DNA from 3 places in the Peribacillus sp. Hz7 genome. Region 1 is predicted to be linked to each of the others. Evidence: riboswitches for the same ligand, from Rfam matches in the RefSeq annotation. Region 1 holds a riboswitch; each other region holds the start of a gene.
What was found. Region 1 has a riboswitch for S-adenosylmethionine ahead of ACE199_RS00940 (Fur-regulated basic protein FbpA). Riboswitches for the same ligand answer to the same signal wherever they lie in the genome.
Positions count from the first base shown of each region.

Region 2: another riboswitch for S-adenosylmethionine. It lies ahead of metK (methionine adenosyltransferase); the one in region 1 lies ahead of ACE199_RS00940 (Fur-regulated basic protein FbpA).
Region 3: another riboswitch for S-adenosylmethionine. It lies ahead of ACE199_RS10070 (methionine ABC transporter ATP-binding protein); the one in region 1 lies ahead of ACE199_RS00940 (Fur-regulated basic protein FbpA).

Region 1 is NZ_JBHHJV010000001.1:196,365-202,997, reverse strand. It holds gene opp4B (oligopeptide ABC transporter permease) at 1-776, opposite strand, end outside; gene ACE199_RS00960 (ABC transporter ATP-binding protein) at 794-1,720, opposite strand; gene ACE199_RS00955 (ABC transporter ATP-binding protein) at 1,717-2,724, opposite strand; gene ACE199_RS00950 (acyl-CoA thioesterase) at 2,869-3,387, opposite strand; gene ACE199_RS00945 (aspartyl-phosphate phosphatase Spo0E family protein) at 3,597-3,818, opposite strand; gene ACE199_RS00940 (Fur-regulated basic protein FbpA) at 3,953-4,138, opposite strand; SAM riboswitch class I at 4,271-4,375, opposite strand; gene ACE199_RS00935 (MFS transporter) at 4,515-5,726, opposite strand; gene ACE199_RS00930 (aldehyde dehydrogenase family protein) at 6,105-6,633, shown strand, end outside.
Region 2 is NZ_JBHHJV010000003.1:255,160-261,792, reverse strand. It holds gene pckA (phosphoenolpyruvate carboxykinase (ATP)) at 1-1,324, opposite strand, end outside; SAM riboswitch class I at 2,048-2,212, shown strand; gene metK (methionine adenosyltransferase) at 2,443-3,636, shown strand; gene ACE199_RS07210 (gamma carbonic anhydrase) at 4,020-4,538, opposite strand; gene ACE199_RS07205 (alpha/beta hydrolase) at 4,770-5,573, shown strand; gene ACE199_RS07200 (sodium/solute symporter) at 5,729-6,633, opposite strand, start outside.
Region 3 is NZ_JBHHJV010000005.1:246,135-252,767, forward strand. It holds gene ACE199_RS10065 (O-acetylhomoserine aminocarboxypropyltransferase/cysteine synthase family protein) at 1-1,300, shown strand, start outside; SAM riboswitch class I at 1,426-1,538, shown strand; gene ACE199_RS10070 (methionine ABC transporter ATP-binding protein) at 1,747-2,781, shown strand; gene ACE199_RS10075 (methionine ABC transporter permease) at 2,774-3,442, shown strand; gene ACE199_RS10080 (MetQ/NlpA family ABC transporter substrate-binding protein) at 3,458-4,306, shown strand; gene sufC (Fe-S cluster assembly ATPase SufC) at 4,848-5,633, shown strand; gene sufD (Fe-S cluster assembly protein SufD) at 5,649-6,633, shown strand, end outside.

The DNA.
Region 1 (6,633 bases):
CCCACTAAGCCCGTAATTTCATAGCCTAAAAAAGCCGCAATCGGTAAAAAAGAGTTTCGTAATACATGATGAGTATAAATATTTGTTTCTGGTACGCCTTTCGCTTTTGCTGTTCGAACAAAATCCTTCATTTTATTATCAATGACTTCATTCCTTAAATATTGAATAATAACCGTTGTAGAAACAATTGCCGTACTAAACGCTGGTAAAATCATATGATTAATTTTACTCAGTACATAGGCAAACGTCCCTTCTTCCACTGTAGGATTAACGCTTCCCCCCGTCGGAAATAAATCAAGGGAAAAACCGAATACAAAGAGCATAATAATCGCAAAGATAAACATAGGAGTCGCAAAGCCTATATACGTATAGCCTGTAATCACTTCATCAATCCATGAATTGCTGTACCGTCCACTTATTAACCCAAGTGGTATAGCGATTAAATACGTAAAAATTAAAGTCAAGAGAGCCAAATTCACTGTATTCCAAATTCGGTCCTCAATCACATCCGTTACTTGTACTTTATGTGTATACGATACTCCCCAATCTCCCTTTGAAACATTGCTCACCCATCGAATATATTGTTCATGCCAAGGATCATTTAATCCCATCTTTTCTCGCTGTGCTTCAATCACATCTGGATTAGCTCGCGGATCAATTTCTCTTCCTCCTAAAGCATCACCCGGCATTGCTTTAGCCATCATAAATACAAGAACACTTAAAATAAATAACTGTGGAATCATCATCAATAACCGGCGTACAATAAATTTCCACATAGGCTTCCTCTCACCTCCTATGGCAATGCCACTTTATGTGTGGCACTAATCGGCTTTAAATCATACGCTCGTCCATTTTCGTCGAAGAAGGTAGAATACAATTGCTTGTATTCTGCAGCTACCTGTTTTCGAAGCTTTATTTTTTGCCCGCGAGCATCAGGTGATAAATCGGGAATCGCGGCCATTAACCGTTTCGTATAAATATGCTGTGGATTTTTGTAAATATCTTGACTCGTTCCTTCCTCCACTAACCGCCCGCGATACATCACACCAATGCGGTCACACATATGCCGAATGACACCAAGATCATGCCCTACAAATAAATACGTTAACTGAAATTCTTTTTGCAAATCTTGAAGAAAGTTCAATACTTGTGCTTGGACGGATACATCCAAGGCTGACACAGGTTCATCCGCAATAATCAATTTAGGTTTCAACGTTAAAGAACGAGCGATACCAATCCGCTGACGCTGTCCACCCGAAAATTCATGTGGATATTTATAAATAGAATCTGGATTTAGCCCCACTCTTTCTAAATACTGTTGCACGATTTTTCTCTCTTCCGTTACCGATACACGTTCAAAATTTCGAATCGGCTCCGCAATGATATCCAGCACGCGCTTTTTCGGATTTAAAGAGGAATATGGATCTTGAAATATCATTTGAATATCTTTACGAAAAGGCTTCATTTCCCCTCTGCTCAAATACGTAAGATCTTTGCCTTGAAACGTAATGGTTCCAGCAGTCACCTGATGCAGCTTTACAATAGCCTTTCCTGTTGTAGATTTGCCGCTTCCCGACTCGCCAACAAGCCCGTACGTTTCTCCTTGCTGTAATTCAAAAGAAACACCATCTACCGCCCGAATATGGTCTACTACTGTATGAAATAAGCCGCCTCGAATTGGAAAATAAACTTTGATATCTTCTACTTTTAGCAACGTCATCGAATCGCTGTACCCCCTTCTTTCGGAAAATGAAACTGTTTATAACAAGTGCAGCGAACAAAATGACCTGGTTCCACTTCATGAAGCCTCGGAAATTGCGCATGCGATTGCACAGAAATCCAGGGAATCCTCTCTTTAAACCGACAGCCGCTTCTGTTAATTTTCGCAATGGGCGGCACCATCCCTTGAATTACATGCAATCGACTCTTTTCTTTCGTCACAGTAGGGATAGAGTGAAGCAAAGACTTCGTATAGGGATGAAGCGGCCTCTCCAATATTGTTTTTACACTCCCTTTTTCAACAATTTGTCCCGCATACATAACAATCACTTGATCGGCAATCTCTGCGACAACGCCTAAATCATGGGTAATAAAAATAATACCCATCTTTGTTTTTTGTTGAATGTCTTTTAATAAATCTAGAATTTGTGCTTGGATGGTTACATCTAGTGCGGTGGTTGGTTCATCGGCAATAACAAGGGAAGGAGAACAAGCTACGGCAATTGCAATCATCACTCTTTGTCGCATTCCTCCTGACAATTCATGAGGATATTGCTTATAGGTGCGTTTTGGATACGGAATCCCGACTTGTTCAAGCAGAGTAAGCGTTTTAGCTTTTTGCTGTTTCTTTGATAAATCTGTATGATAATGAAGACTTTCTTCTATTTGTTTACCAACTGTCATAAGGGGATTTAATGCCGTTAACGGCTCTTGAAAAATCATGCTAATATGTCGACCGCGAACTTTATTTAACTTCGATTCTGCTGCATTCAATAAGTTTGTCCCTTTATATATAATAGAACCTTCTGATTTTGTTCGCTTTTTATCGTGCAATTGCATAATAGACAAAGCAAGTGCACTCTTACCGCAGCCGGACTCTCCTACAATGGCAACAATTTCATTTTCATGAACGGTAAAAGATAAATCGTCAACAGCTGCATAATATTGATCATCAATACAAAATGAGGTTGTTAGGTTTTCTACTCGCAGGAGTTCTTTTTCCATGCCTATCCCCCTAACCGTTTTTATAACATTACTCAACTTTTAACACTTTTTGGTTATTTTCTCAAATAATTACTGTTATTTTTAATCATTTTTATTTTTTTATACCTTTTGAACAACAAAAAAATCGAGTATTTACTCGATTTTTCATAAAGACCAAACAAGGTCGTTTCCAATAGTATCGGCAATATATTGTGTATCTGTTCTCCGCTTCTTTCTCGCTTGTGCTCGTTCTTTCGCTGATTCATATAGCGCTTTCTCCGTTTCTGTTTCTGAAATTAAACGAGGAACAGAAATAGGTTTTCCCTTTTCATCAATCGCTACAAAAGTTAAAAAAGAAAGAGCGCATAAATTTTGAACACCGCTTTGCAAATCTTCAGCTACTACTTTTACCACTACTTCCATGGAGGTGCGGCCCGTATAAGTAACAAAGCTTTCTAAACAAACCGCATTGCCCTCAGAAATTGGATGCAGAAAATCCACCGAATCCGTTGAAGCCGTTACAACATGCGACCGAGCATGGCGCATCGCTGAAATAGCTGCTATGTCATCAATTTGCGCCATTAATTTCCCTCCAAACATCGTACCAATATTATTCGTGTCTGGAGGAAGAACGATACTTGTTTTAACAACTAGAGAGTCCCGGCATTTTTTTGTTTTTTCCATGATGACACACCCCTTTTTGTCGACCTGTAGTATCACTCAATAGGGATTCTAATTGTGAATGAACGACAGTCATCTCCTAAAGGCTTTATTAAATATCGCTTTAGATTCACAAGCTTATTATAGCCAACATAAAAGAAAGCTATTGCTCATTTTTTAGCAATAGCTTTCTTGAATTTTTTCAAATATCTGTTTGAAAAGGAAGTGTGTAACTATTTGTCTCTAGTTGCAGCCGCATTTAAAAGAGTATCGAGCTCTTGACTTGCTTGAACCGCCAGCTGACTTGTAAAGCCAAAATCTATAGCTAATCTAATCATTTCTTGTCTTTTTTCCTCAATTTTTTCATTAATTAGTTCAGCATATAGTTTCTTCATCGTCCATTTCCCACTTTTCAATATATTTACAAAAATATCATAATAGATAATTAGTCCCAAATCAATCTAATTTATCCCTTCTAATTGTGATAAATTTGTAAACATCTTCAAATATGAATACATTTCTTGAATATTTTGTGACAATCCGAACATAACTTCCAATTTTCATGTTTATGTAAACAAATCAATCTTCACTATGTCATCCATGAGGAAGAGGAGTGTTGATCGGGTTTATTAACAACAAGCTTATATTCATCTTCTAATACTTTTAATGGAACATCATATAAATGCCGCTCGTCTTTTGTTTTGTATACACCTTTTGCTAATAATTTATCAATTAACAGCGCTTTTCTCTCTTCAATCTTTTTAAATAATTCCATATGTATAACCCCTTTCTATTCTGTTTATGTGATACCTGAACCTCTTACATCATTCCATATTCCAGCTACATTCAGCGCATATTTAAAAAGCCTCTTCTTATCCAAGAAGAGGCTACTGTATTCATTCGACTCTTCTTATCTTCCAAGCAGCTGCTTGTTGGATGTGGCACAGTTCCTATAACAGGTCTGTTGCCGAGGCTTCAAAGGGCCAAATCCCTCCACCTCTCTGGATAAGAATTAAAAAGTAATATGAAAGTATATAAATACTATATGATTAGTAAATAAATGTCAATATCAACATAGGAAATCGTTTGCTCAACTATGCTAGCATAACCTAAATGAAAAAAGAGTGCAAGTGCACTCCTTTCTCAAATTTCTATTCTAATACTGTATTTTTTGTTTCTTTACCAAAAGCCACCGCGATGGCACCGATTAGTATGGCAACGGTAAAAATCGTAAAAATTGCGCTAATCGATGTATTGGCAGCTACTAAGTACCCGACTAATAACGGCCCTAGAATTCCTCCGATACGTCCAATGGCCGCTGCCATCCCTGCCCCTGTTCCCCGAATCACTGTTGGGTATTGTTCTGGAGTATAAGCGTATAAAGCCCCCCATGCACCTAAGTTAAAGAAAGAAAGAAGAATTCCTGATGTAATTAACAACGGCAGCTCTTCAGCTGTTCCAAAGAAATAAGCGCTCACTGCTGTACCAATTAAATAAGTAATTAACACAAATTTACGACCCATTTTTTCAATAAACCAAGCAGCTGTAAAATAACCTGGAAGCTGAGCAAGCGTCATAATTAACACATATTCAAAGCTTTTAATTAAGCTGAACCCTTTCATCAGCATCACACTTGGTAACCATAGAAACATGCCGTAGTAAGAGAATACAACACAGAACCAAAGCACCCATAAAATAAGAGTTTGTTTGGAATACTCTTTCGCCCACACTTTTTTCATATTTTGAAGCATCGATTGTTTTTCCTTCGGCTTCAACTCTTCATACTTCGGTGAGTCTGGTAAACTAAAACGCAGGTATACCGCATAAAAAGCTGGTAACGCACTTAAAATTAAAGCAATTCTCCAGCCGTATGTCGGAATGATAAAATAAGAAATAAGAGCCGATAAAATCCAACCTAACGCCCAAAAACTTTCTAATAAGACAACGACTCGTCCACGTTTGCTCGGTGCTACACTTTCACTTACAAGTGTAGATGCGACAGGAAGCTCTCCTCCCAGCCCCATGCCGATGAAAAAGCGTAAAATTAAAAATAAACTAATCGTCCCTACTAATGCTGATAACCCGCTTCCGATAGAAAAAAGTAAAAGCGTAATAATTAAAATATTTTTACGGCCTACTTTATCCGCCATTGCTCCAAACAGTAAAGCCCCAACAGCCATCCCAATCGATTGCGTACTTCCAATCCATCCAGCTTGCACATCAGTCAGATTCCATCCTTCTTCCATTTTCAAAGCCGCAATAATAAAGGAGAGCATCCCCACATCCAGAGCATCAAACATCCAAGCTGCCCCAGCAATCCCTAACAGCTTGCGATCTGCTATCCGTTTTGTTTTTTTATCCATGATAATTCCTCCTGATGAACTTCCGTAACACTAAAAAAATTCCTACTATATATATTTTTATCCCATTTCTATTTTATCTATTATTTTTGTTCATGACTATAGTAAATACAACTGTCATGACAAAAATATAGACATTTTTTAAAATCTATCATAGAGTGCTGATGATTTTTGACTTTTTTCGCGCCAAACTGCAGTTTGGCACACCTTTCAAAGAGAAATTTTCACCTATAAAAAATATTAAAATTAACAATATTTAACATTTAAGTATAATCATTACATTTGTTAAGATGTATTAGGGAGTATCATAAATGCTCTCACCTATTTATCCCTCACCATGATTTGCACAATACCATTTTATGTATATTTTAGGAGGTATTTATGTCAAATCTTACTTTGCAAGTTAGTGAAAAGCTTCAAAAGTTTTTACAAGGACCAAAAAAGCTGTATATTAATGGACAATTCGTTGAAAGTGTCTCTAAGAAAACATTTTCCACTCCAAATCCAGCAACAGGTAAAAAACTTGTTGAAGTATATGAAGGTGATAAAGAGGATATTAATTTAGCCGTCAAGGCAGCTCGTAAAGCATTTGATGAAGGCCCATGGTCAAGATTAAGTGCAGCAGAGCGCAGTCGTTTAATGTACAAGCTCGCGGACTTAATGGAAGAAAACAAAACAGAGCTTGCTCAACTTGAAACATTAGATAACGGTAAACCAATTAGAGAAACAACTAATGCCGATATTCCATTAGCGATTGAACATATTCGATATTATGCAGGCTGGTCAACGAAAATCGTTGGACAAACTATCCCTGTAAGCGGCAATTATTTTAACTATACAAGACATGAAGCTGTTGGAGTTGTTGGACAAATTATCCCATGGAACTTCCCGCTCTTAATGGCCATGTGGA
Region 2 (6,633 bases), on a different contig from region 1:
AAGCAAGTTTCATACGGCTGCCAGTTCCGTATTCTCCACCAGTCCAGCCAGTGTTTACAAGGTAAACTTTTGCATTGTGCTCATCGATTTTTTGTCCAAGCATTTCTGCATAACGTTGAGCTGGAAGTGGTAAGAATGGAGATCCGAAGCATGTAGAGAAAGTTGCTTCTGGAGATGTAACTCCGCGCTCTGTACCAGCTAATTTACTAGTGTAGCCACTTAAGAAGTGGAACATAGCTTGTTCTTTTGATAATTTACTGATTGGAGGTAATACTCCATAAGCATCAGCTGTTAAGAAAATAATTGTATTTGGATGTCCAGCAACACTTGGCAATACGATATTGTCAATAGCATCCATTGGGTATGCTGCACGTGTATTTTCAGTTAATGTTTTGTCATCATAATCAGGAATACGAGTATCAGGATCAATCACTACGTTTTCTAATACTGTTCCAAAACGGATTGCATCAAAGATTTGTGGTTCTTTTTCACGAGAAAGGTTGATTGTTTTTGCATAGCAACCACCTTCAATATTGAATACACCATTTGAAGACCAGCCATGCTCGTCATCACCAATTAATTTACGGTTTGCATCTGCAGATAACGTTGTTTTACCTGTTCCTGATAGTCCGAAGAATAAAGCAACATCACCTTCACGACCTACGTTTGCTGAACAGTGCATAGAGAAAATATCTGATTCAGGAAGTAAGTAGTTCATGATAGAGAAGATAGATTTCTTCATTTCTCCAGCATATTCCGTTCCACCGATTAAAACTGTACGACGTTCGAATGAGATAATGATAAATGTTTCTGATTTTGTTCCATCAACAGCTGGATTCGCTTTAAAGTTAGGAGCAGAAAGAATTGTAAATTGAGAATCATGATTAGCTAATTCCTCTTCTGTAGGACGGATGAATAATTGATGTGCAAAAAGATTGTGCCAAGCATATTCATTCACAACTTGAATTGGAAGGCGAGATGATTGATCAGCACCTGCAAAACCTTTAAACACAAAAATTTCATCTTTTTCTTTTAAATACTCTGTTACTTTGTTGTATAATTTATTAAACGTCTCTTCAGAAATCGGCTGGTTAGAGTTCCAGTCTATTTTATCTTTTACGGAAGCCTCTTCCACGATATATTTATCTTTAGGTGAACGACCAGTGTATTTACCTGTTTCAGCTTTAATTGCTCCTGTTGCTGTTAATTCACCTTCGTTACGGCTTAATACTTTTTCTACTAACTGAGGTACAGAAAGTTGTATGTGAGCGTTTTTACCAGCTAATAATTGGTGTAACTCATTAGAAACATCCACAGAATTCATATATGAGATACCTTCCTTTGTTTTAAGTTTTTTAAATTACGATTAGTATAACACATTTATTTAATTAGTCTATACTAATTATTTTTTTTTGTGATTTTTTTTATATGGTCTCCTTAATCAAGTTTATCATTCGATTAAAAGGAAATATTTATCAACAAAGCAATGATAGGGTTGCATAACAGACTTGTCAACAATATTTTAAAAAATGTCATATAATAAAATCGATATGAGTATGATGAAACGTGTTCACTTTGTCAGTTGTCTAAAAAAGGATTATAGTACTCGACGTTTTCCAGTGTATAGAGTAGGTTTCTTTGCAAGCGTATGAGAAGGCACCTAACATGTTTCTTTTAATAGGAAAGAATTAAGAAAGAAATTTATTTAATATGACTTTAACTGGAAGGTACTAAAAGGTTTTTTATGCTATTCGTAACACTATGTTACAGTATCTCTTATTATGTATCGTTTGTCGATGTAATTAGGACCTTATAATCTAACGTTGGGTAGCTAAAAAATGTCATATCCTCTTATCCTAATCGTGCAAGGGGGAGTTGTTCATTATAAAAAGGCTATATTAATGATGCTGTTCACTTTTTGCTTGTTTCATTCAGACTAGCTGAAAGGTACGTGGAACTGTGATTTCATATAGACGATATAAAACATTGTACAAAAAAGTGTTGACAGCGTCCAACAGATTCCGTATCATTTTTAATTGTACGGATTCTCTTATCCCGAGTTGGTGGAGGGACAGGCCCTATGAAACCCAGCAACCTGCCATAGTGTGAACTTAAAGTGAAATGAAGGCTAAAAATAAGGCCGTTCATTTTTTAAGGAATCGTGGTGTTGGTGCTAACCTGAGCAAGGTAAACAACCCTTGAACGATAAGAGTGAAAGGATAGTTGACAGATAATAAACCTTTCCTCATTAGTTAGGAGAGGTTTTTTTGTATTTTGAAGAAGAATCAAAGTACAAGGGAAACATGAATTTCGATTAATCGAGATAAAAAGTCGTGTTTTTCTAAATATATTTGTCACTATGATGGAAGCTAATAAGGGAATGAGCTCCGTAAAAGACAGACTTTTGCCTATAATATAACTAACTTCCAAGGAGGAAATAAGATGTCAAAGAACCGTCGTCTATTTACTTCTGAATCTGTGACAGAGGGTCATCCAGATAAAATTTGCGATCAGATTTCAGATTCAATTCTTGATGCAATTCTAGAAAAAGATAAAAATGCTCGTGTTGCTTGTGAAACAAGTGTAACTACAGGGCTTGTACTTGTTGCAGGTGAGATTACGACATCTGCTTATGTAGATATTCCACGTATCGTTCGGGATACAATTGCTGGAATTGGTTACACTCGTGCAAAATATGGTTTCGATGCCGAAACATGTGCCGTACTAAGTTCAATTGATGAGCAATCAGCGGATATTGCTGCGGGAGTAAATCAAGCGCTTGAGGCTCGTGAAGGAACAATGACTGATGAGGAAATCGAAGCAATCGGTGCAGGAGACCAAGGTTTAATGTTTGGTTTTGCTTGCCGAGAAACAGAAGAATTAATGCCGCTTCCTATTTCTTTAGCACATAAACTTTCTCGTCGTTTAACAGAAGTTCGTAAAAACGGCACATTAGAATATTTACGTCCAGATGGGAAAACACAAGTAACTGTAGAATACGATGAAAACAATCAACCAGTTCGCGTAGATACAATTGTTATTTCTACTCAACATGACCCAGAAGCAACGCTTGAACAAATTCAAGCTGACTTAAAAGAACATGTCATTAAAGCAGTTGTACCAACTGAATTAATCGATGAAGCAACAAAGTATTTCATTAATCCAACAGGTCGTTTTGTAATCGGTGGACCTCAAGGGGATGCAGGTCTTACAGGTCGTAAAATCATCGTTGATACGTATGGTGGTTACGCTCGCCATGGCGGTGGAGCATTCTCTGGTAAAGATGCAACGAAAGTGGACCGTTCAGCGGCATATGCAGCTCGTTATGTAGCGAAAAACATTGTAGCTGCTGGTCTTGCTGATAAAGCGGAAGTACAGCTTGCTTATGCAATCGGTGTTGCTCAACCTGTATCAATTGCTGTAGATACATTTGGAACAGGCACAGTAAGCGAAGAGAAATTAGTGGAGCTTGTTCGCAATAATTTCGATCTTCGTCCAGCGGGTATCATTAAAATGCTTGATTTACGTCGTCCTATTTTCAAACAAACAGCTGCTTATGGACATTTTGGCCGTACAGATGTGGATCTTCCATGGGAGCGTACAGATAAAGCGGAAGCGTTAAAAGCACAAGCATAACTATGATAAGAAGAACTAACTTATTTGAGTTAGTTCTTTTTTTATTAGTCATGGAGCATATATATAGGTAAAAGTAAGCCCAAAATCATATATAATACAAATAGAACCTTTTCGACAAAATACCTAACTTGTAACGAGTTAGGCACTATATATGTATTCATATTTTAAGGGCAGTAAGGTCCTTATCTCAAGATTATGAGGAAATAATAAGGAAGGCAGGGGGGAGAAGGCTGCCGTATTGCTCCAATTGGTGAGATATAGTTGAACTAATCAGGTTTGTACGGTCACTTGATTAAAGCGAAGCGGAAATCTTAGTGACCGTAGAACGTGGCTAACTATCAATTGGGGGTGAAGGGAAGACCCAACTGTATAGAAGTTTCCTTTTATTTAATTCTCTCTGCGTGTTTGTATAATTGTCCTTTTTCAGCGTATTCTCGGATAATGCGTTCCACATCTTTACGATCTTCATCATTCAGCTCGCGCACGACTTTTGCTGGACGACCAAATGCGAGTGTATTTGGCGGAATCACCTTGCCTTGAGGAACGAGACTACCGGCCCCGATAAAGGCACCTTCACCAATTTCTGCTTTGTCTAGGACGATGGAGCCCATTCCGATTAGCGCACCTTTACGGATTTTACAGCTATGTAGAATAACTTGATGACCAATTGTTACCTCATCTTCAATAATCAGCGGGTTATTAGGACTTTGATGAAGTACACTATTATCTTGGATACTTACTTTTTTCCCGATAATCGTTGGGGCTACATCGCCACGAATGACGGAGTTAAACCAGATTGTTGTTTCTTCGCCAATTTTTACATCTCCAGTTACAACAGCATTTTCAGCAAGATAAGCACTTTCAGCAATTTCAGGAGTTTTTCCTTTAAAAGGATAAATAATCATTTTGTATCAATTCCTTTCCGTAACTAGTATTTTTCGGTATTATTTTAATATACCGTAAAAAGATATTACTCATTAATCATACGTGTACTGGTCCATTAGTTCTATTGTTTTTTTTACACAATTTTAAACTAAGGATAAATACTTGGCTTTTATTAAAAACTAATGTCACTATCTTTCAACAGCGTTTTTTATATTACACCTAGAGAAAGATAAGAAGGGGGAATTCACATGTGGAAATGGGAGGCAGAGGGTGCTGCAAAAGCAGTAATTGTCATCATTCATGGTGCGATGGAGCATCATGGGCGCTATAAGTGGCTTGTGCAAATGTGGCGATCATCTGGATACCATGTTGTGATGGGGGATCTTCCTGGACAAGGAATAACATCACGTGCTTCTCGAGGTCATATTGATTCCTTCGATGAATATTTAGATGAAGTGAAAATTTGGATTGAAGCTGCTTATGAATACTCATTGCCTGTATTTTTGCTTGGACATAGTATGGGGGGATTAGTAGCAATTCGTCTTCTTCAAGAAGAGGAATGGGATATTGCTGGTGTGATTTTATCTTCACCGTGTTTAGGATTAAAAAAACAACCACCAAAAATGATGAAGGCGATTTCTCCTGGACTAAATATTGTTTTTCCTACATATAAAGTAGACTCTGGATTGTCACCAGACTTAGTGACGCGGAATCCTGAAGTACGTGAATCCGATTTGAACGATTCATTATATGTTACAAAGATTTCTGTTCGTTGGTACAGTGAGCTTACGCAATCTATGAAAGATGCATTTGAAGAAATTCCTGATTTGCAAGATGTTCCGTTATTACTTATGCAGGGCGGCGATGATCAGGTCGTAGATAAAAAAATGGTTCGTGATTGGTTTAATTATACTTTGCTAAGTGAGAAACAATTTAAAGAATGGCCGAATCTTTATCATGAAATTTTTAATGAACCAGAGCGAGAAGATGTGTTTAACTATGCGCTTGGTTTTGTAGAAACGCGACTAAAAATACTAGGATATGTCATCTAAAGGTTTTGTTATAAAATCCTATTTAATAGTCAATCTAAGGGGGAAAGTTGCTGGATGAATGTATGTTCGGCAGCTTTTTTTATGTGCTGAAGAAAAGCTAGTTTCTTGGAAAAAGTAATCCCCCAAATCATAAAGATTTGGGGGACGTTTGTTCTTTAAGCAATTTCAGATTCCTTCGAGTGAACTTTTTTCATAAATTCATTTACGTCACCTGGTACTTTTCTGTCTAGTTTAGACACAATGTACACGGAAAGGAAACCGACTGGAACCGTGATGATTCCTGGAACATTGAATTGTAAGAATGTTGGAAGTGTGTCTTTAAAGAAAATCATGTACATCGACACACCAAGTCCGATTAAAAGTCCGGCAATTGCTCCTTTTTCCGTCATACCGCGCCACCAAATTCCTAAGATGAAAATTGGGGTAAAGGTACTTGCGGCAACCGTAAAGGCTAGGGCAACAAGGTGACCAATTGAAGCATCTTTAACAAGTAATCCAAGTGCTCCGTATAATACACCAAGAATAACAATCGCTACTTTACCAGCAACAACACGTTGTTTTTGAGTAATGTTTTTCTTTAGAACCGTTGCATATACATCATGAGCAAGAGCTCCAGAGCTTGCAATGAATAGACCTGATAGATTTGAGAAGATGGCAGCAAAGGCACCGGCAATAACAAGTCCTAGCAGCCAATCGCCACCTAGTGCTTGAGCTGTAGATGGAACAACCATGTTGTTCCCGCCTGTAATCAGGTCACTCATAACTTGTGAGGAAGCTTCTCCTTGGATAAAGATGGCGCGGCCAACTGCTCCAAGATATACAGCGAATAAGAAAAATACGCTGGCAATCCCGATTGCCATTAAGGCAGAACGTCTAGCTGCTTTAGCACTTGGGTTTGTATAGAATCGTAACAATAGATGAGGCAGACCAATCGTACCAAGAGAAAGACCAATTGTCATGGAAATAGTTTGCCAGAACGTCGGGAAGTAGTTACCTGTTCCAGACCAAGAATCCCCGTCAGCTACAACATCTTTGCCGTCAGTTGTATATTGAGCGGTAT
Region 3 (6,633 bases), on a different contig from region 1:
AGATAAAAATTATCGTTTTGAAACATTAAGTATTCATGGGGGATTGCAAGTTGATGAAACAGGGGCACGTTCATTGCCGATTTATCAAAGCAATGCTTACTTATTCAAAGATACAGAGCATGCCGCTAATTTATTTGGATTAAAAGAAACAGGTTATATTTATACAAGACTTCATAATCCAACAGTTAGTGTGTTTGAAGAACGAGTGGCCCTTTTAGAAGGCGGAATAGGTGCTTTGGCTACCTCAAGTGGAATGGCTGCTATTACATTAGCGATTTTGAATATTGCTGGTGCAGGCGATGAAATTATCTCTTCTTCAACTATTTATGGCGGAACATACAATTTATTTGCTAATACACTTCCTAAATACGGAATCAAAGTGAAGTTTGTTGAGCCAAATGATTTAGAGAAATTTAAAGAATCGATTACACCTAGAACAAAGGCGATTTATGGAGAAACAATTGGAAATCCAAGCCTAAATGTATTAGATATTGAAGCACTTGCTGACATTGCACATGAAGCAGGGATTCCACTAATTGTTGATAATACATTTGCGACTCCGTACTTATGCCGACCAATTGAATTTGGAGCAGATATTGTTGTGCATTCTGCAACAAAATGGTTACTAGGAAATGGAACAACGATGGGTGGAATCATTGTAGATGGAGGTAAGTTTGATTGGAATTCACCGAACTTCCCTGGATTTACGGAGCCAGATCCAAGTTATGATCATTTAGTATTTGCCGAGGCACTTGGACAGGCTGCATTTATTGTGAAAGCTCGTGTTCAATTGCTTCGTGATATTGGTGCAACGTTAAGTGCACAAAGTGCCTTTCAATTTACATTAGGACTTGAAACGTTACATGTACGAATGAAAGAGCATCTTGCTAATACAAAAGTGATTATTGACTATTTAGAACAACATCCGGCCGTTGAGTGGATTTCATATCCAGGTAAGGAAGACCATCCGGACAAAGCATTAGCTGATAAATATTTGCCTAAAGGGGCAGGTTCGATTATTACATTTGGTATTAAAGGTGGCCGAGAAGCTGGAGCGGCATTAATTAATTCCGTTCAACTATGGTCACATGTTGCGAATGTTGGAGATGCGAAGAGCTTAATTATCCATCCAGCTAGTACAACACATCAACAATTGAGCGATGCTGACTTACTGAAAGCAGGCGTAAGCGCAGACTTAGTTCGTTTATCTGTCGGCATTGAAAATGTAGAAGATTTAATTGATGATTTGAATCAAGCAATTGAAAAAGCGACAGCTGCGGCAACGAAAGAAGTTGAATAAAACAGAATAGTCGGAAATTATTGACTTTTCTAAGACAATTGCACTCCCTATATATCTGTGATAAAATCACAAACATAATTATATATGAACTTAATCTATGTACGATTTAATTATATAGGATGTTACTCTTATCAAGAGCGGTGGAGGGATTGTGCCCGATGAAGCCCGGCAACCGGCAAAGCACTCGCTTTGAAAAGGTGCCAATTCACACAAAGTGTTACGCTTTGAAAGATGAGAGGAAGGATTAGTTTTTCCTGCCTCTCTGCTCATGTAGAGAGGTTTTTCTATTAAGGGTATATAAATCACTACATAGGAGAGTTTACTATCTTAATAGGTTTTATCTATTTTAGCGGGATGAACAGTCTCTATATTGTCGGGAGTGACAACTCGTTAAAGCAACTACCTTCAATGATATAGTTCGTTGATTGGATATAGAGGTGAGTGCAGTGATTTCTTTGTCAAAAGTCAACAAGTATTTCCGCTCAGGGACTGCGAAAAATGAGACCATTAAAGCGGTTAATAATGTGAATTTAACGATAAACAAGAGTGAAATTTTCGGTATAATTGGCTATAGCGGGGCTGGGAAAAGTACCCTGATCCGAATGTTAAATGGCCTAGAAACTCCTACAGAAGGTTCGGTTGTTGTAGCTGGTAAGGAAATTTCTAAAATTAAAGGTGCTGAGCTTCGCAAAGCACGCCAAGAGATTAGTATGATTTTCCAGCATTTTAATTTATTATGGTCAAGAACAGTTCAAGAAAATATTGCCTTTCCGCTTGAAATTGCGGGTGTTCCAGCTAAAAAACGAGCAGAACGTGTAAATGAGCTGATTAAGCTTGTTGGGTTAGAAGGTCGTGAAAAAGCCTATCCTTCTCAACTAAGCGGTGGACAAAAGCAACGAGTCGGCATTGCGCGAGCGCTTGCAAATAATCCGAAAGTGTTGTTATGTGATGAGGCGACTTCAGCTTTAGATCCTCAGACGACGGACTCCATTTTAGATTTACTTGTCGATATTAATCAGCGTTTAGGGTTAACGATTGTACTGATTACACATGAAATGCACGTCATTCGTAAAATTTGCCATCGTGTCGCTGTAATGGAAAGTGGACAAGTTGTCGAGCAAGGTCCAGTCCTTGAAGTATTTAAAAACCCAACGGCTCCGATTACAAAGCGTTTTGTTCAGCAAGTAACAGAGCCAGAGGAAACAAAAGAAACGATCGAGAACTTGCTAGAACGTTTCCCAAAAGGAAAAGTCATTCAACTTACTTTCGTTGGGGAAGATGTAGAAAGTCCTCTTATTACAAAGTTAGTTCGTAATTTTGAATTAGATGTTAATATTGTCCAAGGGAAAATTTCGCAAACGCGAAATGGCTCTTATGGAACACTATTTATTCATATTGATGGAAGTCATGAGGAAATTCTTCGCGCTATTCAATTTATAGAAGAGCAGCAAGTAGGCGTGGAGGTGATGACGCATGCTTGAAGAATTATTGCCGAATATAAATTGGGAAACGATGATTGAAGCAACAAATGAAACGTTATATATGACAGCGATTTCTGTTGCGGCCACTTTCTTTTTAGGGATTATACTTGGACTAGTTTTGTTCCTAACAGGGAAGGATAATTTATGGGAAAACCGATTCATCAATTGGATTATCAGTGCTTTTGTTAATATTTTTCGGTCTATCCCGTTCTTAATTTTAATTGTGTTATTGATTCCATTTACGAAAGCGATTGTCGGAACGATGATTGGAGAAAATGCAGCATTACCTGCACTTATCATTGGTGCTGCACCGTTTTATGCACGAATGGTTGAAATTGGTCTTCGTGAAATTGATAAAGGGGTTATTGAAGCGGCAAGATCGATGGGAGCCAAAACGAGTACAATTATATGGAAAGTATTGCTTCCAGAATCTATGCCAGCCCTTATTTCCGGAATTACTGTTACATCAATTGCTTTAGTCGGTTATACGGCAATGGCTGGAGTAATTGGGGCTGGAGGACTTGGAAATTTAGCTTATCTAGAAGGGTTCCAGCGTAGTCAAAATGACGTAACACTAGTAGCAACGATCATTATTTTAATAATTGTCTTCATTATTCAAATGATTGGAGACTTTATTACATCAAAATTAGATAAAAGATAAGAGGGGATGAACAGAATGAAAAAGTTTTTAGGGTTTGCTTTAATTTTAGTTTTATCAATCGCCCTAGCTGCTTGCGGCAATGACAACAAAGATAATCAAGACGAAAAAGCCGCAGATAATGCAGAAGGAAACACAACGCTAAAAGTTGGCGCATCTAATACGCCGCATGCTGTTATTCTTGAAGAAGCAAAGCCGCTTCTTAAAGAAAAAGGTATTGATTTAGAAATCGTTCCATTCCAAGATTATGTATTACCGAACAAAACATTAGCAGAGGGAGAATTGGATGCTAACTATTTCCAACACATTCCTTACTTAGAATCGCAAATTGCTGAAAATGGTTATGATTTTGTGAATGCGGGTGGTATTCATATTGAACCAATCGCGATTTATTCTAAAAAATACAAAAGCTTAGATGAGCTTCCAGAAGGTGCAACACTTATTATGAGCAGCTCAGTAGCTGACCATGGTCGTGCGCTTTCTTTACTTGAAGAAAACGGTTTAATCACTTTAAAAGAAGGTATTGATAAAACAAAAGCAACAGTTGAAGATATTGTAGAGAACAAACGTGATATTAAATTTGAAGCGAAATACGAAGCTGCTCTTCTTCCAGAAATTTATGCAAATGGAGAAGGCGACGCTGTATTAATCAATTCTAACTACGCTATTGATGCGGGTTTAAATCCTGTTGAGGATTCAATTGCTATTGAAGATTCAAAATCACCGTATGTAAACGTTATTGCAGTGAATAAGAAAGATGAAAACAACGAAGCGATTAAAACATTAGTAGAAGTGTTACGCTCAAAAGAAATTCAAGATTTCATCACGAAAGAATTTAAGGGTGCGGTTGTACCTGTAAGTGAATAAGTGATGAAGAGAGACGACTTGTTAATAGGCAAGTCGTCTTTTTCAAGTGTTTCTAGGGTGGATAAAAGTCAAGAAGTACTATTTTACTCTGATTAAATGAAAAAGGTCTTTCAACGATAAGTCTTGAAGGGTAAAATGATAAGTGTTGAGTTTACATACATATGGGAATACTATTTAACAGGTTTTGTTTCTGCTCAACGTGTGATTTCAAATGAAGTCATCCAACAATCAACAGCGTGTCACACGGAGACTTCAATGTTAACTATTAATTGTGTAATGTCATAACGGATGTTTTCTCGTATAATAATATGTCGTAAACAAAAGATAGTAGAGGTCGATGTTTGATTTTATGTTTACATATTTGTTGATGGAATAATGGAATAAGTAATAAAGTAAGGTGTGACATAAATCACGTATAATGGTTGCTTCTTAATTAAATTTGTTATAAAATTGTAATGAGAATAAAATGAGAATACATGTTAAGAAAATAAAACACATTATTTTCTAAATAAAATAGGAATTAGTTCACGGAGGTATAATTATGTCAGGTTCTACTTTAACGATTAAAGATCTTCATGTATCAATTGAAGGTAAAGAAATTTTAAAAGGGGTTAACCTTGAAGTAAAAGGCGGAGAAATCCATGCAATCATGGGACCGAATGGTACAGGTAAATCTACTCTTTCTTCAGCGATTATGGGTCATCCTAAATATGAAGTAACAAGCGGAAGCATTACTCTTGATGGTGAAGACGTATTAGAAATGGAAGTAGATGAGCGTGCTAAAGCTGGTCTTTTCCTTGCTATGCAATATCCAAGTGAAATTAGCGGAGTGACAAATGCTGATTTCTTACGTTCAGCTATTAATGCACGTCGTGAAGAAGGCGATGAAATTTCTTTAATGAAGTTCATTCGTACAATGGACGCAAAGATGGAATTTTTAGAAATGAACGAAGATATGGCACAACGTTATTTAAACGAAGGATTCTCAGGTGGAGAAAAGAAACGTAATGAAATTCTTCAATTGATGATGATTGAACCAAAAATTGCAATCTTGGATGAAATCGACTCTGGTCTTGATATTGACGCCCTTAAAGTTGTATCAAAAGGAATTAATGAAATGCGCGGCGAAGATTTCGGTTGCCTTATGATTACGCACTATCAACGTTTATTAAACTACATTACTCCTGATTACGTTCACGTAATGATGCAAGGTCGAGTTGTGAAATCTGGCGGTCCAGAATTAGCTGCACGTTTAGAAGCAGAAGGATATGACTGGATTAAACAAGAATTAGGTATTGAAGACGAAACTGTCGGCGAAGAAGCATAAGTAGGAGGATTTGTCATGACTACAGAAACGAAATTACCGTTTGAAAAAGAGGATATTAACTCTCTTTCAACTCAAAATAATGAACCAGCTTGGCTAACTGAGCTTCGTGTTCAAGCGTTTTCTGACTTAGAAAACCTACCGATGCCAAAGCCAGACAAAACAAAGATTGATAAGTGGAACTTTACCGCTTTCCGTAAACATTCAATCGAGAGTGAAGTTTTTACATCATTAGATGAGCTTCCAGAACAAGTGAAATCGATTGTTGCTATTGAAGAAAAGCGTAATTTATATATTCAACGTAATAATACGCCGGCTTATACAAGTCTTTCAGCTGAGTTGAAAGAACAAGGTGTTATTTTTACAGATATTCTAACAGCGGCTCGCGATCATGCAGAGCTTGTGCAGAAATATTTTATGAAAGACGGCGTGAAAGTGAATGAGCATCGCTTAACAGCTCTTCACGCAGCATTGTTAAACGGAGGAGCTTTCGTATACGTTCCAAAAAACGTAGAAGTAAAAGAACCAATTCAATCGATTTTCTTAGTCGATGATGCTGATGCAACGCTTTTCAACCATGTATTAATCGTGGCAGAAGATAACAGCTCTGTAACGTATGTAGAAAACTATTTCTCAACTGTAGAAACGACAAATGGTATCGCAAACATCGTAACAGAAGTCATTGCCAATGCAAATGCGAAAGTAACATATGGTGCAGTGGATACGTTAAATAAAGGGTATACAACATATGTAAACCGTCGTGGTGTAGCTGGGCGAGATGCACGTATCGAGTGGGCACTTGGCTTAATGAATGATGGAGATACGATTTCAGATAATACAACGTATCTAATGGGCGATGGCTCTTCAGGTGATACGAAAACGGTTGTTGTTGGTCGTGGAGAACAAAAACAAAACTTCACTACGCAAGTGATTCATTACGGTTTACGTTCCGATGGACAAATTCTAAAGCACGGGGTTATGAAAGATAGTGCTTCTAGTATTT